4 regions of the Staphylococcus simiae genome follow, and region 3 is predicted to be linked to each of the others. Evidence: predicted binding sites of a transcription regulator. Region 3 holds the regulator's gene; each other region holds the start of a gene.

Region 1 (5,573 bases), 930 kb from region 3:
GTTTCCCCAACTGTTACCGTACCTTCATCTTTTAGCTTAAACGTACGATCAAGTTGTGCTAAGTCAATATCTTTAATCACTGCAACAATTCTTTGATTCAAAGCTTCTAATAACTGAATTGATATATCTATTGGTAAATCATAATCTTCCATTAACACCCATTGATTTTGATCAAATGGTGGTATTTCTGGATTAGCATCAGTTAAAGCTAATTTCAATCTTTGATACATATTTAATTGTGAATCAGCAATATGATGAACAAGCTGTTGCACTGTCCATGCGCCTGGTCTATATGTAGACTGAAGTTGATTATCCTTTATATTTTCAACAGTATGCTGTAAACGTTTAGTATATTCTTCAATATCTTGTGACCATGCATCCAAATGATCTTGAGTAATAGTCTGTGGTACTTGTAATTGGCCTATAGGAAATCTTACGTCCATATAATTCTCCCCCTTATTAAAATTTAACTTTATCTTATAACTTTATAAATTCTAATTCAATTCGCTGCTAACTATATCTTCTCCCCTTTTATTTGTCATAACTTAAAATAAATATAATTTTTCATATAATTCAGTGTTAAAATAACTCATATCGAGTTATTATTCCATTTTAATAATGTATTACTATTGCAATATTCAGTGTTTACTAATAAAATCAAATTGTTATCGTTTGAAAATTGATTATCGTCTTATTTTTCAGATTTTTTAAATTATTATGAATACATACAACTAGGAAGGAAATGACAATGAAAAAACAAGTTATTATTTCAGGACTCATGTTATTTTCATTATTTTTCGGTGCCGGAAATCTAATATTCCCACCTATGCTAGGTCATACTGCTGGCGAAAATATGTGGATTAGCATGCTAGGTTTTGCACTTACGGGTATATTGCTCCCCTTTATAACTGTAATTGTAGTAGCTTATTATGATGAAGGTGTTGAAAGTGTAGGAAATAGAATCCATCCATGGTTTGGCTTTGGCTTTGCTGTAGTCATTTATATGTCTATCGGTGCATTCTATGGTATTCCAAGGGCAGCTAACGTTGCTTATGAAATTGGTACTAGAAACATCTTACCGATACATAACCAATGGACTTTAATTATCTTTGCCGCAATCTTTTTTGCAATTGTTTATTGGCTTAGTTTAAATCCATCAAAAATTGTTGATAATTTAGGGAAACTATTAACACCGTTATTATTATTAATGGTAGCTTTATTAAGTATTGCAGTCATTATCAATCCAGAAGCAGCATTAGGCTCACCACATGACAAGTATGTGGCACATCCATTCGTTTCAGGTAGTTTAGAAGGTTACTTTACAATGGATTTAGTTGCTGCATTAGCCTTTTCAGTAGTCATTGTGAACGGCTATAAATTCAAAGGTATGACTGACCGTTTAAAAATATTAAAGTATGTCTGTTTATCAGGGTTAATTTCTGCTCTATTACTTGGCGTTATCTATTTTGCTTTAGCTTATGTTGGTGCATCTACAGCACCGGGCAATTATAAAGATGGTACAGATATTTTAACTTACAACTCATTACGTGTCTTTGGTTCATTTGGTGATATCGTCTTTGCGTTAACTGTTATATTAGCATGCTTAACGACGTGTATTGGTTTAGTCAATGCCTGTGCTACATTCACTAAAAAACATGTAAATAAATTTTCATATAAATCATTTGCTTTAGTATTTTCAATTATTGGTTTCTTATTTACAACATTAGGTTTAAAAATGATCTTAAGTATTGCTGTACCTTTACTAACATTAATATATCCAGTATCAATTGTACTTGTCTTAATTTCGTTTATTAATATGTTTAGCTCATTCAGATTTAGTTGGGCTTATCGTTTAGCGACAATTGTTACATTAGTGATTTCAATCTTACAAATTTTAAATAGCTTTAATTTACTACATGGCTTTGTCTTAAATTGGTTTAAAGCCTTACCGCTATCTAGTATCGACTTAGCTTGGTTAATACCATTTATCATATTTACGATTATTGGCTTAATCATTGACTTTGCTATTAAACGTAAACCTAATATGACAGCATCATAATGATTGTGTAAGTTTGATTTTGATTCATATGCTAATAAAAATACAGTTCATATTGATTGCGATATAGCATCAATATGTTTCCAATCTATCATGTATAACAATCTTTAGGGTGAGGTATAATTTCCCAAATCGAGTAGGAGGATAACCATTATTTGATTATCCGTCCTCTCACACCACCGAGCGTACGGTTCCGTACTCGGCGGTTCAATATCTTGCGTAAGCCGTCTCTGCGAGTTGGGTTAATGGTTCTAACCCCCACTTGTAGAGACGTTTTGTTGTAAGTGCACGATGAACTTCATGCGTTGATGATAAGCGCCAGTATTTCTTTCTTGAATTGGCAATTTTCATTGCACTCTTATGGTCAAGTCCATACTTACGTAACATCTTATATTTGGTTTTTATTCTTTTCCATCTTTTGAGGATTAGTTGTCTAATGCGTCGGTTTAACCATGATTGTAACTTCGTTACAAAACCTGTAATAAATCCTTTACCAAAGTAATTTATCCACCCTCGTGTTACTTGATTAATTTCTGATATAATCTCTTTAAAGGTACCTGGTCTATTTCGTTTCGTTAGACGTCTTAAGGTGCGTTTTAAATTTCTTCTTGCTTCCATAGTCGGTCTGAAACGATAAGTGCCATTTACTTTGGTCATTAGACAACTCAAGAACTTTAAACGTGTGATAGAACCTACCTTGCTCTTTTCACTATTTACAATAAGTTTAAGGTCTTTTTCGATAAACTTTGTCACACTTTCCATGACACGTTGACCCGCTCGTTTTGTACGTACAAAGATGACGAAGTCATCTGCATAACGAACAAAGCGATGACCACGTTTCTCCAATTCATTATCTAATTCGTGAAGATAAATATTACAAAGTAACGGGGAAATAACACCACCTTGCGGTGCACCTATTTCTCTACTTCGATAATTACCATTGAGGTCGATTGCACCAACCTGTAGGCTTCTACGAATAAATTTAGAAATGGCTTTATCTTGAACATGTCGTTCAAATAGATACATTAATTTATCATGGTTCAACATATCAAAGCACTGTTTTAAATCACAATCAACTGCAACTAAGTAACCTTCTTCATAGTATGTTGCACATTCTTTAAGTGCAGTTCCTGTACTACGATTCGGTCTAAAGCCATGACTGTGTTTTGAGAAAGTACGGTCGATACTAGGTTCAATGACTTGTTTAATGGCTTGTTGGATAACTCTGTCTCTTGCGACAGGGATTCCAAGCACGCGCTTTTTCCCATTTGATTTAGGTATTTCAACCTTTCTTACTGCTTGTGGCTTATACGTGCCATCAAGCAGTTTTTGTTTAATTTGTGGAAAGTATTTTGCGAAATGTGATGTTAATTCACTTACTCGCATGCCATCGATGCCAGGTGCACCGTTGTTTTTCTTCACTTTCTTAATTGCTTTTTGTATATTATTCTCTCTTACAACAAGCTCCATCATAGATGGAGACTCACGATACATTTCTTTCATTTCACCTAAGATTTACTGTACGCACTCATATATCCTTTTTCGTTCCACTACTTATCTTTCTATGAGTTGCCAATCATTAATTGTATTCTGTACGTTGTAAATCTCTAACCTCCATTCTTTACTTTGTATGAATATTGTTCAGTCCTTCAGTATTTCTACCTACTATGACCTCTGCTGACTTCTCATCATTCGTTATTACTACGATTTTTTTTATCGCTGATGAGACCTCCCCGGGTAAGAGTAACCACTTTCCACTCATTCCACTGCATCATTTACTATATAGAACTCGGGTAGTATCGGACTTTATCTTGTATTGCAGATTCATCCATTCCACATAGCCTTGTATGATATTTCTGTTCGTCAGTGCGAGTGTTTGCGTCCGACTTCCTTCAGATTCCATTTCACAATGGACACCCTTGTCTTTCGCTAACAGTTCCTACTACCAAGCCTGTAACGGACTTTCACCGTCTAGTAATTACCCATGCCGGGCGCACAACAATAGCACAAAGATGATTTTATTTTTAAATCGTCTTTGTGCTTATTTATGTTCAATACTTCGTTTTTATATAATTTTACATGTAAATATTTCAACATAATAAGACAACTTTTATCAATTTTCAATAGAAATTATCTTTGTTACTTTCACGAAGATCTTAATGTCTCAACTTTTTTATAGGCAATATCATTGAATTTGAACAGTCATAGATTATAAACGATACTCAATCATTTTCAAAATATAATCTTTGTTAATTTTGCAAAGAATGTTTTTCAAAAAATATTTTGTGAAAACATTCACAAAATTGTCTTTTCATAGTATACTCTCTATATTAAATGAAAAGTGAGGAACTAACATTGAAAGATAAACCAATAAAGTGGGATAAAATATTTTACGGTGATGAGTGGGTTAATAGTGTTGTTGAAACTATTAAGACTAAAGATATATTACAAAATGTTTATTTCAAACGTTATTTATTACGTGCGATGATGGCAGGATTCATCATTGGCATTATTACTGTATTTGTATTATCTGTTAAAGCAACACATGAACCTGATTTACCTGCTGGTATAGTAAATATGGCTGGCTCAATTACATTTAGTTTCGCTTTAGTACTCATACTATTTACCAATTCTGAATTACTGACCAGCAATTTTATGTATTTCACCGTTGGGTTATACTACAAAGTTATTAAACCAACAAGAGTATTAAAAATTTTCTTATTATGTTTTGCTGGGAATATATTAGGTGCTTTAATTCTATTTAGTTTTATGCGCTTTTCTAATGTTATGACACCAGAAATGCTTTCTCAATTATCATCTGTTATAGAACATAAAACATTATCTACAGGATTTTTAAGTATTCTAGTAAAAGCAATCTTTGCTAACTTTTTCATCAATATTTCATTAGTTATTGCGATGCAAATTGATGATGTCTTAGCTAAGATGTTTGTCATGATGTTTGGTGTCACTATCTTTGCTTTTATGGGCTATGAGCACGTCGTTTACAATAGTTGCTTATTTATGGGTGGACTTATTTATCAAGTAGATACATTACATTTTATTCCAGCCATGTCAAACATCATCGCTGCTTTTATTGGTAACTATATTGGTGGAGGCTTAATTATCGGTCTATTTTATGCTTATTTAAATGATCATAAACAATTTATTGATTAAAAGTAAGCTAATAACATCTTTATTAATCATATGACCTAGTGGATGGGAGTGGGACAGAAATAAATTTTATATAAAATTTATTTCGTAGATGTCCGTCTTGCACATTTAGAACTAGTTAGATTTACAATCTTTACTAGTTCTTGCCCAACTTGCATTGTCTGAAAAAACTGACTAACCAGTTTTTTTGTGTTGGGTCCCTTCCACCCCGGCAAGACTGACTTGGTTTTCAAAATGGTGATTTATCAGCGCTTTGAAAACCAGATAGTTACTGCCAAATGCTTAAATTTAAGTGTAAAATACATTTTGTCCCAAGCTTTTTCTCTACTAGCTAATATCATTATTT
Region 2 (5,573 bases), 860 kb from region 3:
AATACTCAATGTTATTGGCTTAAATATTTCAATTTATCTTGTGAAGTTATTATATACTTTAATACCGATAATAATTAGCATGCCTGTTGCTACAAGTCCGCCAATTGCTAATAGTATATGTAAAGGAATCGTGTACCAATGATTATTGGATAATGGTTCAGCCTTTACAGATGGTGCGTGTTGTCCTGGTATAAATTGTCGTTTATAAGCGACTGAAACGTTATTATCTTCAGATAGATGCAATTTATATTTTGACTTATCTTTTGGAACAACATCATATAAATCAGACGAAACAGTATAGCTCTTACCATCAAATTTATGTTCACCTTTAGATAGTACTTTGCGATATTCATAATCATCAAAGCCACGTTTAATCGCAGCATTAGCTAATTTTTGACGAGCATGTTTAGCAGCTTCACTAGGATATGGACGAACGTTTAATACCACCGCATTAATACGTAAATGGTCTTGCTTAGCAGTTAACACTATATTATAACCATTTTCGCTAGTACCAGTTTTTAGACCATCGACGCCAGACATTGCATCTTGTAATGACGGTAACGACGTATTCGTATTATGCAATTGATTACCTTGTTGTTGGTCATTAGTTAATTTAGTGATTTGTAAGATATTTGGGTGTTTGTTAATCAAATGTTGAGATAACACTGTCATATCTTGTGCTGTTGAATGTGATGTTGTTTCGTTTTTATATTTTTTAGGTGCATAGCTATCTAAGAGATTATTATTGGCACCACTTGGATTTGTAAAATGAGTATGTGTCATATGTAATTGTTTAGCAGTTTCATTCATTTTATCTGTAAAAGCTGAACTATCTTTGCTAACATGATCTGCAAGTATGATTGTTGCAGCATTACTAGACTCTAATGCAGCTTGTTTAATTAATTCTTCTACTGTATAAGACTTACCTTGATCAAGTGGTACAGTAGTCAGATTTGGTAAACGCGTTAATTTAGCTTGGTCAGCAGAAATTTTAATTTTGTCATTTAAGTGAATGTCCCCTGATTTAATACTATTAAAGACGAGGTACAGCGTCATTAATTTTGCAGTGGAAGCTGGATCAAGTTCTTTATTAGCATGGTATTGATATAATATTTGTCCCTGTTCGGTTGTGACAAACATTCCTTGTGGATTAAAAGTTGGGTCTAAAGTTTGATGCTGAGATTTAGCAATATCTACAGGTGTTTCAGCAGCCTGACTGTACGGAGACTGAGTTAAAGATAGTATTAATAATGACATTAAGAGCGCAATCAATTTTTTCATGTGTAGTCTGTTAACCTGACCTTTCAAAATAGCTAATATAATATTGTTAATATTATCAAATTAAAGTGTAATGCACAATATATTTAAGAAATAATGATACTCATATTATTAGAAAATTAAAATTTCAAGGTCAATAAATGAATTAGTAATTATATGTATTATATATGTGGATTTATAATTTTTTGAAAATTGATATATATAGAAGTAAGGAAGGTTTATTGTTAGGATGTGGATTTGGTAGCCTAACGGTTGTCTGAATTCAGACTGCGGGACGGTAACTATATTAATAAAACGAGTGCTTTATCATGTGAGCACTCGCTGTTAAATCGTATTATTTGAATGTCATTAATCGATCTTCTAATTTAATACGTTGATATAAGAAATAGCCATATGGAATAAGTAATAGAGATGTGTATGTCGCGTGTGTTAATAATAAGACACCGATTAATTCAGGAATGATATTTAAGAAATAATTAGGGTGTTTTGTTACACGATATAAACCGGATTTAATAATCGGATGCTTAGGTAAAATGAATAACTTTAAAGTCCAAATATGACCTAGCGTATGAATGACAATAAATAGCATAGTATAGGCAAATATTAATAGTACTAATCCAATGATATTCAATACGCTAAAGGAATCTTTGTTGATAATAATTTCTAAACCTGCACCAACGTAAATTAAAATGTGTGTTAAGGCTAACCATTTTGAATTAATGACACCATATTCTTTGGCACCTTGTAATTTTAATTGTTTGGCATGTTTAATAGAAATATATAAACTCATTAATCGTATAGCAAAAAAGCATAATAATATGATGAAAATCATGATGTCCTCCGTCTATTTATCTAGATGTTATTGCTACATTATGTAACACATTTATTGTATATATGAGCATAGTTAAATACCATTAACTAATTATTAACTTTTGGTGATTGATAATCTTAACCATACTAAAATTCCTAAACTACTAAATAATATTATTACAATATATATAGCAGACTTTACATCTGTTATGTAACAGCTTACATTATTTCGCTTTTCTGTATTATAGAATAGTACAGTTCCTTGGAATATACATATTTTTGATGAAAAATATACAAATATCATGTGAAAAATATCACAACTTACATGATACAATGCATGTGAAAACGTTAACATATAATTTCAAACAATTAACAATATAACAATGGAGGCGTTTAATATGCTAGAAACAAACAAGGATCACACAAAGGCTTGGCAAGGATTTAAAAATGGTAGATGGAATAGACATGTAGATGTTAGAGAATTTATTCAATTAAACTACACGCTTTATGAAGGAAATGATTCATTTTTAGTTGGACCAACTGAGGCAACATCTAAACTATGGGATCAAGTTATGCAATTGTCTAAAGAAGAACGTGAACGTGGTGGCATGTGGGATATGGATACAAAAGTACCGTCAACAATTACTTCACATGATGCAGGATACTTAGATCAAGAGTTAGAAACAATTGTCGGCGTACAAACTGAGAAACCATTCAAACGTTCCATGCAACCATTTGGTGGTATTCGCATGGCGAAAGCAGCTTGCGAAGCATATGGTTATGAATTAGATGAAGAAACTGAAAAAATCTTTACAGACTATCGTAAGACACATAACCAAGGTGTATTCGATGTGTATTCTAAAGAAATGCTTAATTGTCGAAAAGCGGGTGTTATAACAGGATTACCTGATGCATATGGACGTGGACGTATTATCGGTGACTATCGTCGTGTGGCACTTTATGGTGTAGATTTCTTAATGGCTGAAAAAATGCACGACTTCAATACGATGTCTACTGAAATGTCAGAAGATATTATTCGCCTTCGTGAAGAACTATCTGAACAATATCGTGCGTTAAAAGAATTAAAAGAATTAGGTCAAACTTATGGATTTGATTTAAGTCGTCCGGCTGAAAACTTTAAAGAAGCTGTTCAATGGTTATACTTAGCATATCTTGCAGCAATAAAAGAACAAAATGGTGCGGCAATGAGTTTGGGACGCACATCAACATTCTTAGATATTTATGCTGAACGTGATTTGAAAAATGGTGACATTACAGAAAGTGAAGTTCAAGAAATTATTGACCACTTTATCATGAAATTACGTATTGTTAAATTTGCGCGTACTCCGGATTACAATGAGTTGTTCTCAGGAGACCCAACTTGGGTAACTGAGTCTATCGGTGGTGTAGGTATCGATGGTAAACCACTTGTAACGAAAAGCTCATTCCGTTTCTTACATTCTTTAGATAATTTAGGACCAGCTCCTGAACCAAATTTAACAGTATTATGGTCAGTACGTTTACCAGATAATTTTAAAACGTATTGTGCAAAAATGAGTATTAAAACAAGTTCGATACAATATGAAAATGATGATATTATGCGTGAAAGCTATGGTGATGACTATGGTATCGCATGTTGTGTATCTGCAATGACAATCGGTAAACAAATGCAATTCTTCGGTGCACGTGCTAACCTAGCTAAAACGTTATTGTATGCAATTAATGGTGGTAAAGATGAAAAATCTGGTGCGCAAGTAGGCCCTAATTATGAAGGTGTTCATAGTGAAGTATTAGATTATGACGAAGTATTCAATAAATTTGATCAAATGATGGATTGGTTAGCAGGCGTATACATTAATTCATTAAATGTTATTCACTATATGCATGATAAATACAGTTATGAACGCATTGAAATGGCATTACATGATACAGAAATCATTCGTACAATGGCCACAGGTATTGCTGGTTTATCAGTTGCAGCTGATTCATTATCTGCTATTAAATATGCACAAGTTAAACCAATTCGTAACGAAGAAGGACTTGTTGTCGACTTTGAAATTGAAGGTGATTTCCCTAAATATGGTAATAACGATAGTCGTGTGGATGATATTGCTGTTGATTTAGTGGAACGTTTTATGACAAAATTACGTAGCCATAAAACATATCGTGATTCTGAACATACAATGAGTGTCTTAACAATCACTTCTAATGTGGTTTACGGTAAGAAGACTGGTAACACGCCAGATGGACGTAAGGCAGGAGAACCATTTGCGCCTGGAGCGAACCCAATGCATGGTCGTGACCAAAAAGGTGCGTTATCTTCATTAAGTTCAGTTGCTAAAATACCTTACGATTGCTGTAAAGATGGTATTTCAAATACATTCAGTATCGTGCCTAAATCGTTAGGTAAAGAAGCAGATGATCAAAATCGCAATTTAACAAGTATGCTTGACGGTTATGCAATGCAACATGGACATCACTTAAATATCAATGTCTTTAATCGTGAAACATTACTTGATGCGATGGAACATCCAGAAGAATACCCTCAATTAACAATTCGTGTATCAGGTTATGCTGTTAACTTTATTAAATTAACACGTGAACAACAACTGGATGTTATTTCTCGTACATTCCATGAAAGTATGTAATAACAAATAAGGTGGGAGCACAATGCTAAAGGGACACTTACATTCTGTAGAGAGTTTAGGAACTGTCGATGGACCAGGTTTAAGATATATCTTATTTACGCAAGGATGTTTACTCAGATGCTTATACTGTCATAACCCAGATACTTGGAAAATTAATGAGCCATCAAGAGAGGTAACTATTGAGGAAATGGTTGACGAAATCTTACCATATAAACCATATTTTGATGCCTCAGGTGGTGGTGTGACAGTAAGCGGAGGAGAACCGTTACTACAAATGCCATTTTTAGAAAAATTATTTGCCGAATTACAACACAATGGTGTGCATACATGTCTTGACACTTCTGCTGGTTGTGCCAATGACACTAAAGCATTTGAGAGACATTTTGATGAATTACAGAAACATACAGATTTAATATTGTTAGATATTAAACATATTAATAACGATAAACATATTAAATTGACGGGTAAACCAAATACACATATTTTAAATTTTGCTCGAAAACTATCTGCAATGAAGCAACCTGTATGGATTCGTCACGTACTTGTACCTGGCTATTCAGATGATAAAGAAGATTTGGTTGAATTAGGTAAATTTATTAATTCACTCGATAACGTCGAGAAGTTTGAAATCTTACCTTATCATCAGTTAGGTGTCCATAAATGGAAAACATTAGGCATCCCATATCAATTAGAAGAAGTTGAAGCACCAGATGATGAAGCTGTGAAAGCAGCTTATCGCTATGTTGATTTCAAAGGGAAAATTCCCGTTGAATTATAAATACAATTAAAACTCAACAATGAAGCACGTTCTGTAAAGTTATAACTTTAACAGGACGT
Region 3 (5,573 bases):
TTAGATTTAAATTCAGCTTGTTTTTGATCATAATAGCCGATTTTTAAGTTAGCACCGAAATTAATGTCGCCACCGAGTTGTTGTTGTAAGCCAGCAATTGTTTTAATTAATGTTGATTTACCTATACCATTTGGTCCGATAATAGCAATATGATCACCTTTAGACACTTCAATATTAATCGGTTTAGTGATAGGTGAGCTATAACCAATTTCTAAGTGTTTAATATGCATGACGTCGTTACCAGTGTTCCGATCAAAGCCGAATTGGATGTTAGCACTTTTGGCATCTAACATTGGTTTATCAATACGTTCCATTTTTTTCAACATTTTACGGCGACTTTTAGCCATACCGCTTGTCGAAGCACGTGTAATGTTTTTATCAACAAATGTTTCTAAACGTTTGATTTCATCTTGTTGACGCTCATATTCTTGCATGCGCTTGTGATAGTATTGATCACGTTGAGCAATAAACTGATCGTAGTTACCAATGTATTTTTTAACACCACCAAGGGCAACGTCATAAATTTGAGTAACAATTTTATCTAAAAAGTAACGGTCATGACTGATTATGACAATAGCACCTTTGAAATACCTTAAATAATCTTCTAACCATTTAGTTGTTTCTAAATCTAAGTGGTTAGTAGGTTCATCTAATAATAATAAGTCAGGTTCATTTAGCAGCATTTGAGCCAATGATAATCGAGTTTTTTGACCACCACTAAAATCGTTAATCGGTTTGTCAAAATCTTCTTCAGTGAAATTTAAACCATGTAATACTGTCTTTATTTTACTTTCATATTGATATCCTTCTAATTGTTCAAATTGGTTTGTCAAAGACTCATAGCGTTCCATATGTTCACTATATTCAGTGGTATCATAGTCGTTGGCATGTTGTGCTAACCAATCAGTCTCTTGTTTAATCAATTGTTCCATATTTTTAATATGGTTAAATGGTTTTGACATTTCTTCAAACACTGTGGCATTTGAATTTAACGTCATTTGTTGAGTTAAATAGCCAATTTTTAAATTTTTAATTTTGGAGATAGTACCAGTATCATAGCCCTCTACACCAGCAATAATTTTCATTAATGTTGATTTACCAGCACCATTTCTACCAACAATACCGATACGTTCATCTGTTTTGACTTCAAAATCAACATCAGTAAAAATATCTTCACCATCGAATGATTTTGCTATATGATTAAGTTGTAAAAGTATCATTCAATCGTCACCTTTCGTCTATAGTCAACATATTTCATAAATATAGTATGATAAGAAATGAATACATTACTTTCTATTTTACAGTATTAGAACTATACTTGAAACTAAGATATTTATTTTTAAAAATTAATAATGTATAATATTTAAGTATTCATTGCAATCAATTGTTTGTTTATTAATAATTTTGCATTCACGCTCTACATCGTTTGAATACAGAAATAGAAGTTCTTTCAAACTCTAAGGAGGAAATAACGAATGACTGACCAAGTTAAAATTCCTCGAGCAACTTTAAAACGTTTACCACTATACTATAGATTTGTTAGCACATTAAAATCTAAAGGCGTTGATCGTGTAAACTCCAAAGCGATTAGCGAAGCGTTACAAATTGACTCGGCTACAATTCGTCGCGATTTCTCTTATTTTGGCGAATTAGGTAAAAAAGGTTATGGATATAATATTGATAGTTTATTAGAATTTTTTAAATCGGAATTAAGTGAGAGCGATATAATTAAGATTGCTATCGTTGGTGTCGGAAATCTGGGGAAAGCACTACTTACATATAACTTTTCTATACATGATGAAATGACTATTACGGAAGCTTTTGATGTTAAAAAAGATGTGATAGGTCAAAAAATTGGTAATGTTGTTATTAAAGATAATAGTGAACTAGAATCAACATTGAAACAACAAGATATCGATGTAGTTATTTTAACAACGCCTGAAAGAGTTGCACAAAAAGTGGCAGATCAGATAGTTGCATCTGGTGTGAAAGGCATTTTAAACTTTACGCCTGGTCGCATTAATACGCCAGCAGATGTTCAAGTACACCAAATTGATTTAGGTATTGAATTACAATCATTATTATTTTTTATGAAAAATTATAGTGAATAACATAGACTATTAAAGAATTGTTTAAATAAGCAGTGTTCATCATATAAATATGAAGGACATTGCTTTTTTTATTAGAATTTATTAGTTATCAATGCTAGTTTATTATCGTTTATGACTGTCGAATGTAATTGAGTCTATATCAACTTGTAAAATAGGTCCAAAAGATATTTAGCGTAAATTGATGTTGAGTGTGACGATGATCTTTGGAACATACAAACGTTATTTCCAGCTATATCCAATCTATTAGTTTTAACATAAGAGAATCATGATAAACAGTTATGAATCATATATTTATGAGATTTATCATATCTAGTATCATCAATGTAATTTCTAAATTAACTCGAATAAACATGATCTCAGGTTGAAAACATAAATTTATTCAATTATAATACTTAGTAAACATATCGGAAAAGGGTGGTTGAATGATTTGGACAATTGTTAGTGGACTTATTGTTGGTGTTTTATTAGGTTTTGTAATGCAGAGAACACGCTTTTGCTTAGCAGGCGGATTTCGTGATATGTATGTGCAGAAAAGTAATAAAATGTTTTATGCTTTACTTATCGCTATCACAATTCAAAGTATAGGATTATTATTATTGACTCGACTAGGATTGATTACAATACCAACACATAGTTTTCCGGTTGTTGGTACGATCATTGGATCATTTATCTTTGGCATAGGTATTGTATTGGCAGGAGGATGTGCCACAGGAACATGGTACCGTGCAGGAGAGGGACTCATCGGTAGTTGGATAGCCTTGGTACTTTATGCCTTCACAGCAGCAATAACCAAAACTGGTATATTATTACCAGTGATGACATTTATTAATCAATCTACTAATGTTAATAGTGATATCTCTCAAACAACAGGTATTCCTATATGGATACTCGTAATGTTATTAACTATTATTACAGTATTTCTTATAATCAAAACGTTAAAACGACCTAAACCTAAAATGGCTGTACCAAAGTTGCAACAACGCTTTTCAGGATTAAGACATTATTTATTTGAAAAAAGATATCACCCGTTTGTTGCTGCAATCGCAGTGGGAGTGATTGCTTTAATTGCGTGGCCAATGAGTGCGTCAACAGGACGCCCATATGGATTAGGTATAACTACGCCATCTGCGAACTTAATTCATTTTTTGATATCTGGAGACCGACAATTTATTGATTGGGGTGTCTTACTTGTTTTAGGAATCTTTATCGGTTCATATATTGCTGCAAGAGGAGCTAGAGAGTTTAAGTGGCGCTTACCGGATAGAACAACAATTAAGAATAGCGCAATTGGAGGTATCTGCATGGGCTTTGGGGCATCTGTTGCTGGTGGGTGTTCGATTGGTAATGGTTTAGTAGAAACTGCGACAATGTCTTGGCAAGGATGGATTGCTTTAGGATCAATGATATTAGGTGTATGGACAATAAGTTACTTTATATTTATTAGACCTATGAAACAGATAAACAAACAACAGAGACAAACGATTAGTCAAACACAAACAATTTAGGAGGTTATTTAAATGTTATATGAACTTGGGACAGTCGGTATGGTTTGTCCATTTCCACTAATTGAAGCGCAAAAGAAGATGACAACTTTAGAAATAGGTGACGAATTAAAAATCGATTTTGATTGTACGCAAGCAACAGAAGCTATTCCTAATTGGGCAGCTGAAAATGGATATCCAGTAACTAACTATGAACAATTAGATGATGCATCATGGACGATAACGATTGAAAAAGCATAAATAAAATACAGCTGTAATACTAATAATGCCTCAACAAGTGATGATGCATGTCACTGCTGAGGCATTTTTTTGTTAGAAAATATGACATGATAGGTTACATTTATTGACCGATTTTTGCTCTTTTTAAATTGTCAGATTATTATGACAATAAGGGAGTGATAAGTATGCATATTAGTGATACAATTTTTTTATTTTTATGTACATTATTAGTTTGGTTGATGACTCCAGGGTTAAGTTTATTTTACGGTGGGTTAGTTCAATCTAAAAATGCCTTAAATACAGTGATGCAAAGTATGGCTGCAATTATCTTAGTGACATTTGTTTGGATAACTGTAGGATTTACTATAAGTTTTGGTCATGGTAATTTGTGGTTTGGTAATTTAGATTTCTTGGGACTTGATCATGTAGGTTTTAACATTGATAAAGAAATTAGTCCTCATGTACCTTTAGCATTATTTATGTTGTTTCAAATGATGTTCTGCACAATTGCGATTTCAATTTTATCCGGTTCAATAGCTGAGAAAATGAAGTTTATACCGTATCTCATCTTTGTAGTCATTTGGACAGCTTTAGTATATAGCCCTGTAGCTCACTGGGTATGGGGCGGAGGTTGGATTAATAAGTTAGGCGTGCTCGATTTTGCTGGTGGTACAGTCGTCCATATTACTTCAGGGGTTTCTGGATTAGTACTGGCAATAATGATAGGTAATCATGAGAAAAATGATATACCAACGCCACATAATTTGATTATTACTTTGATTGGAGGCATTTTCGTATGGGTAGGTTGGTATGGTTTTAATGTTGGTAGTGCTTTTACATTTGATCATATCGCTATGCTTGCTTTTACGAATACAGTACTTGCAGCAAGTGCTGGAGCCTTTGGATGGTTACTGTTGGAATATTTATTTAAACATACAACGAGTTTACTTGGTTTATTATTAGGTGTATTAGCTGGATTAGTAGTCATTACACCAGCTGCTGGTTATGTAAGTTACTTGAGTGCTATCATTATGGCCGTCATTGGCGGTGCTAGTTGTTATGTTGTTGTAAATTATATCAAAGTTAAATTAAAGTATAATGATGCTTTAGATGCTTTTGGTATACATGGTGTGGGAGGCATTATTGGTGCTATATTAACAGCAGTATTTCAAAGTAACAAAGCTAATCCTGATATTGAAAATGGCTTTCTTTATTCAGGAAATATACATGTATTAGGCGTACAAATTTTATGTGTAAGTGCAGTAATTATGTTTAGTATTATTATGACTTATGTGATTGCACGGACTATAAAATTATTTGCTCCATTATCAGTAACTAAAGAAGAAACACAAATTGGTTTGGACAAAATTGTACATGGTGAGCACGCCTATTTTTATGGAGAGTTAAATCGCTTTAATCGTCATATTAAAAGATGATGATTACCTAAAGCATAGTAGTAAAAATAATAATGATTAAGAGATTCTATTGTTAAGTCATTGGAATCTCTTTTAAGGTTAGAATTAACAAAGCTAACATAAAAAGTTACTTAAAGCGGTTACAGATATGCTAAAATATACATAAGTGCTACAAAAAATGACAGGTGATAAAAATGAAGACGATTTCAGACATTGCAAGAATTGCAGGAGTATCTAAAAGTACAGTTTCAAGATTTTTAAATAATGGCTCAGTTAGTAAAGAAACGAGTGAAAAACTAACCAAAATTATTGCAGATAACGACTAT
Region 4 (5,573 bases), 340 kb from region 3:
AATAATGGAAGTAATGCTGATGCACCAAATGTAATAATTGTTGTACAAATAAATGCAAATACACCTAATGGTGCTAATTTTAAAATCTTGTTAATCATCCAGAACACAGCTTCTAAAGTTCCACTCAAGAATTCTTTCACTGGTTCTCCTTTTTTACCTACTGCAGCTAATCCTAATCCAAAGAATACTGCGAAGAAGATAATTGGTAATAATTCACCTTTATTTAAAGCTTCAAAAAAGTTTGTTGGTATAATATTTACAATAGTATCAATGAAATGATTACCATATGTAGTTTGCTCTGCTGCATGTGCAGAACTTTGATATTTAGAAATATCACCTTTAGGTAACTTAGATGGATCTAATCCTGAACCTGGATGAAACAGGTTTCCGAAAATAATCCCTAAACCTATTGCGATTGTTGTTATAACTTCAAAGTAAAGAATTGTTTTCCATCCATAGCGTCCTACAGTTTTCGATTCCCCAACATTCGAAATAGAAAGCGCTAATGAGCAAAATACAACCGGAATAACGATCATTTTAATTAAGTTTAAAAATACATCACCAAACGGTTTAATATAATTTGCTACGTTTTCTTGTCCATATAATAAAAGTCCTACGACAACACCTAGCACTAATGCGATAACTACTTGCATAGGCAGGCTAATTTTTCTCTTGAATAGAGCCATAGTACAAACTCCCCTTCATCTGACATCACTCAATTATATCAGATAATTTTAAATTATCTATAAAAAATTTAAAAGTCTTTATCTTTATAGATGTAATATTCACCAAATTTCTAGAAAATACGTGAATAGTACAAACAATAATACAAATAACCTAATTATTGTTCGTACTATTTTAATAAACCATTACTTATTAGGTTTATATGTTTGACTAAAGTATTTATGTTTAGCATGTTTCAGACTTTTCTTAGTTTCTGAATCAAAGCCTTCTACAAAAATACCTTTATACGTACTAATAGGTTGTACAATATATGTCACACCTGGGTCATCCTTAAAAGTAATTTCCTTATAATAAATACCTTTTTTAGCACTATATAAAGTATCTTGTGTTTTAACTTTATCTTTCAGGTTCTTTTCTTCTAAATAACTATCTATCATAGCGATATTTTTATGGCCTTGATATGTTTTTAAACAAAAGAAAAATGCAACTGCAACTATTAAAGAAATGACTAAAATAATCACAACTCTTGTTATTATTTGTTTTCTACTCATTTTGAGACTCCTTTTAACTTATCCATTCAGTATGAACCAATCATTTTATTTTATAAAGAGAATTTACTGGATTGTAACATTTTTTTATTTCTATAATATGGTAGAAACTTAACAGTTATCAATAAATAATATTAAATCCATGAATAACTTTCATTTTACTACCAAACGGATTTTTACACCACTTTCAACTATTTTTGTTGCTATGACTGAGTTTATTTATGTTTTCCAAAACATTAATTCCTTTAACACTGATTATTTTACTATGTTTTCGTTCAAAAGTATTATTTAATATTAAAATTTAATTAAAGACAATTCGATAATCGCGATAAAATCAGTACTTGACAACCATTAGACTTCATAATATTGTTTATTCTAACAAGGAGTGATTGAATGTATGTAGAGAACAGTTATCTTAGTAAGCAAATATGTTTTTTATTTTATGTTTCTTCTAAAGAAATTATCAAAAAATATACAACATATTTGAAAGAGTATGATCTAACTTACACTGGTTATATTGTTTTAATGGCGATTGAAAATGATGAGAAACTTAACATCAAAAAATTAGGTGAGCGTGTATTCTTAGATTCGGGAACATTAACACCACTACTTAAAAAGTTAGAAAAGAAAGATTATGTTATTCGTACACGTGAAGAAAAAGATGAAAGAAATCTTCAAATTTCACTAACTAAACAAGGACAAGAAATTAAAAAACCTTTAGCAGATATTTCATTGAAAGTATATGATGAATTTAATATAACAAGCGATGAAGCATCTGAACTTGTTCATAGTTTACGTAATTTTGTATCTAAAAATTTCGACAATCCATCTAAATAATAATATATGAGAGATTCTTGGTAAAAGTAACAAATTTAAGATGTGTTTTATTTCTTTTATTTTATTACTTGTTATAAATGACGAAACCTTTTACCAGGTTCTCTTTTTTTTGTCAATTTTGTCATGGTAGATTATTCATCACAAGCTTCGCAAAATTGTCATTCTTAATCCCTTTATTATTTCATGTAATATTTTTAATTTAAAGGTGTTTTAAGCCACGATTCAAATTCAAGATGAAAATTATCTCGACAAATAAAACAAAGCCCTTATATAGTGTTATATGGACTATAAAAGGGCTTTGTTAAGTTATTATTAACTAATTATTAATTTTTCAAACTAATTTAACTGACAGTTTTTATTTTCTTCTATATCACAGTGCTAATAACACGATAGTTTTATTAGTTAATATCTTATTTTACTTTTAAACTACCATACTCTTTTTTATATAAGTGACCCATTGTTATTAAAGCTAGTACACCGAAAACAGCCAGTAAAATAAACGCTGGATGACTTGAACCAGTTAAGCTAGCAATATAAGTGATGACTAATGGTGGGAAGAAACCACCTAAACCACCCATCATTGAAACAATACCGTTTGCTGAACCTGCTTCGTTTGAGAAATATGATGGTACTAATTTGAAGATTAATCCATTACCAATACCAGCACAGATACTAATTGTTAAACATCCTACTGTAAACAATGCGATATGATCTGAAATACCTAAGATAACTGCACCAATAATCATTATAACGAAATCAATCATCAATACTTTAACCGCATTAAATTTATCTCCTAAAACGCCGCCTAAAGGTCTTAAGAATGTCGCTAATGCGATAAAGATACCTGAGCGAATACCCGCATCGACTTTATCAATACCAAAATGATTTACTAAATAGTTAGGTAAGAATAAACCAAACGCTACAAAAGCACCAAAAGTAATGAAATACCATAAACTTAAATAATATAATTTATAGTTTTTAGATAATGACTTCATTTGTGCCATCAACGGAACTTTAACTTTACGTTCTTTCGCATCACCAAAGATAAACATAATCAATGCAAACAAAGCAATGATAATTAAATAAGTTCTCACCGTTGTTTGCCAACCTATAATACCGGCAATCGGAGGCGCTAAAAATGATGATACTGCTGTACCAATATTACCCATTCCATAGATTCCGTTAGCCAATCCAACTTTTTCTTTAGGGAAATATTTAGGTACAGATGTTACACCAACTGAGAAGATAGCTCCTCCTACACCTAGGAATAAACCTGACAACATCAGCATACCTGGTGTTTGTGCTGTACTTAAGAAGAATATAGGGAATAATAAAACGATAAAACTACAAAAGAATACCCATTTGGCACCTACAATATTTGTTAAATAACCAAATGGTACACGTAAAATAGATCCTAAAATAACTGGTATAGCTAAAATAATTGAAATTTGCCCTGCAGATACTTTTACATCTTGTGAAATATAGGGCATTAAAGGAGCGATAATGCTCCAAGCCATAAAGCCGACTACTAAGCTTAATGTTTGTAAAGTAAGCTGGAAACCACCTTTTGTCTTATACATACGTTTCACCTTCACTAAATTGTTATTTTAATAGATATCAATACTTTGCCTACTATATATTAAGAGGTCATTGTCATTTACACGAAAACATTTGAGGGTATAACTATAGACAAAGTATTGACTACACCTATATTCTATATTGATTGTGAAAATGTGAACATAAGGATATTCCCTTATTTATTAGATAATTTCCCCTATAACAATCTTAAAGATGTAAACGTTTCACAAAAAGCGTTGATATTACCGCATTTTACTGATATCACTCTAATTATGACATAATTGTGACTATCTAAAAATTGACGTGATTTTTACTATTGAAAGTAACGCTACGTTATCCTATATCTTTTACAATATAGGAGGGATTACTAATGTATCAACTTAATATTTATAGAACTGACCAAATATATAAACATTTATTATCATTACCGATTAAAGAACGTAACAACTATTTTATTAACAACTTAATCAATCCATTTAAAGGTAAATTCAGTGCACAACATATTCCATTAAAAGCACAAAGTAATAACTTTGTTGATGCATTATTTATGTTAAATCAAATTCAAATATCTCCAGAAAATCTTAGTAACGGTGATTTACAACACATTAAGCACTTAAATGACGATTTCTGGTTAAAGTGTGATAAGTATTTTAAACATGCCTTAAAAACTTTTGAAGAAAAATATATATTTTCTAAAATTAAGCATTATCATTTTACTGTGTTACTTGGAGATAAAACTAAACCATCTATGTATTTGAATAACAACTATTTAGGTGATGGTGGTATTCCTGGTTATATTATTATATATCTCATCCCGAACATTTATACCTTGTCTAAGTTGAAGGGAGTTATTGCTCATGAAGTTAATCACAATGTCAGATATCAATATATAAATTGGGATGGAGGTAGTTTAAAAGAATTAGTGGTCGCAGAAGGTCTAGCAGAAAACTTCGTTGAGCATTTGTATGGTAGAGATGCTTTAGGACCTTGGGTTACTGCTATCAACTGGCAAGATAATGAACAAAGAATTAAAAATACTATCAATGCTCATTTAGATATTACTGATTTATTTAGTGCTATGCCTTATTTGTATGGTGATGACATCACAACTGCTCAAGGTGGAAAAGCAGTTGGACTTCCTCATGCAGCAGGTTATACGTATGGTTATTATTTGATCAAATATTTTCTATCTAAAACTGATATATCTATAGAAGAAGCAACTATATTACCAGCAGAAACGATATTAAATGAGGTGACTGAGTTTTGGAATATAACTACACATTAACAGATATAATTAAAATTACTGGCGTAACTAAAAGGACATTACATTATTATGATGAAATCGGCTTATTAACACCTGTAAAAAACAACAAAAATTATAGAATCTATACCTAAGATTATTTAATGACACTGCAAAAGATATTAATATTCAAATCTTTAGACTTTACAATAAAACAAATCAAACAATTATTAACCTATGATGAAAAAGACTTAACAACACTTATTGCTAAACAGCGTGATGTATTAGATAACAAAATAGCTCACTTACAGTCAATACAATGTTCTATAGATCAATTAATTAAAGGTGTTCCCATCAGTGAATTAAATATATTGAATAAATCAATGGTCAAGCAATATCAAACAGAAGCAGAATTAAAATACGGACATACTACTTCTTATCAATCTTTTAAACAACAACATAGTAATGACGTATTTAACACTAACCAAATACAAGCAATGGATGCTGTCTTTGACCTTTTCAATAATCTTTCACTTAATAAATGTAGCTTAAAAGAAGCTCAAACAACCGTATTACAATGGAAAAATTTACTACAACAGTATGCTGACTTTGATGACACCACATTATGTTGTATCGCTCAGACTTACCAAACTGATGAGCGGTTTAATAATTATTTTAAACGCTAT

What was found. Region 3 encodes Rex, which represses fermentation and respiration genes when NADH is low (regulators of the CRP and FNR family bind a similar motif). Its sites were predicted from a motif close to TTGTGAAATATTTCACAA; they were not measured.
Region 1: a site for Rex is predicted at 4,340-4,357, ahead of J3R86_RS01060 (formate/nitrite transporter family protein). Genes of this name have one in related genera too.
Region 2: a site for Rex is predicted at 2,391-2,408, ahead of pflB (formate C-acetyltransferase). Genes of this name have one in related genera too.
Region 4: a site for Rex is predicted at 3,793-3,810, ahead of J3R86_RS10640 (nitrate/nitrite transporter). Genes of this name have one in related genera too.

The regions. Positions count from the first base shown of each region.
Region 1 covers NZ_CP071589.1:255,950-261,522, reverse strand. The annotation lists gene J3R86_RS01075 (YfiT family bacillithiol transferase) at 1-443, opposite strand, end outside; gene brnQ2 (branched-chain amino acid transport system II carrier protein BrnQ2) at 749-2,059, shown strand; gene ltrA (group II intron reverse transcriptase/maturase) at 2,264-3,550, opposite strand; gene J3R86_RS01060 (formate/nitrite transporter family protein) at 4,412-5,230, shown strand.
Region 2 covers NZ_CP071589.1:179,427-184,999, forward strand. The annotation lists gene pbp4 (penicillin-binding protein PBP4) at 34-1,281, opposite strand; gene J3R86_RS00725 (isoprenylcysteine carboxyl methyltransferase family protein) at 1,613-2,110, opposite strand; gene pflB (formate C-acetyltransferase) at 2,487-4,736, shown strand; gene pflA (pyruvate formate-lyase-activating protein) at 4,759-5,514, shown strand.
Region 3 covers NZ_CP071589.1:1,944,313-1,949,885, reverse strand. The annotation lists gene abc-f (ribosomal protection-like ABC-F family protein) at 1-1,220, opposite strand, end outside; gene J3R86_RS08960 (redox-sensing transcriptional repressor Rex) at 1,476-2,111, shown strand; gene J3R86_RS08955 (YeeE/YedE family protein) at 2,537-3,616, shown strand; gene J3R86_RS08950 (sulfurtransferase TusA family protein) at 3,629-3,853, shown strand; gene J3R86_RS08945 (ammonium transporter) at 4,018-5,268, shown strand; gene J3R86_RS08940 (LacI family DNA-binding transcriptional regulator) at 5,442-5,573, shown strand, end outside.
Region 4 covers NZ_CP071589.1:2,287,206-2,292,778, forward strand. The annotation lists gene J3R86_RS10625 (cation:dicarboxylate symporter family transporter) at 1-686, opposite strand, end outside; gene J3R86_RS10630 (DUF3139 domain-containing protein) at 870-1,235, opposite strand; gene J3R86_RS10635 (MarR family winged helix-turn-helix transcriptional regulator) at 1,626-2,069, shown strand; gene J3R86_RS10640 (nitrate/nitrite transporter) at 2,480-3,649, opposite strand; gene J3R86_RS10645 (DUF2268 domain-containing putative Zn-dependent protease) at 4,018-4,932, shown strand; gene J3R86_RS12195 (MerR family DNA-binding transcriptional regulator) at 4,911-5,042, shown strand; gene J3R86_RS10650 (MerR family transcriptional regulator) at 5,052-5,573, shown strand, end outside.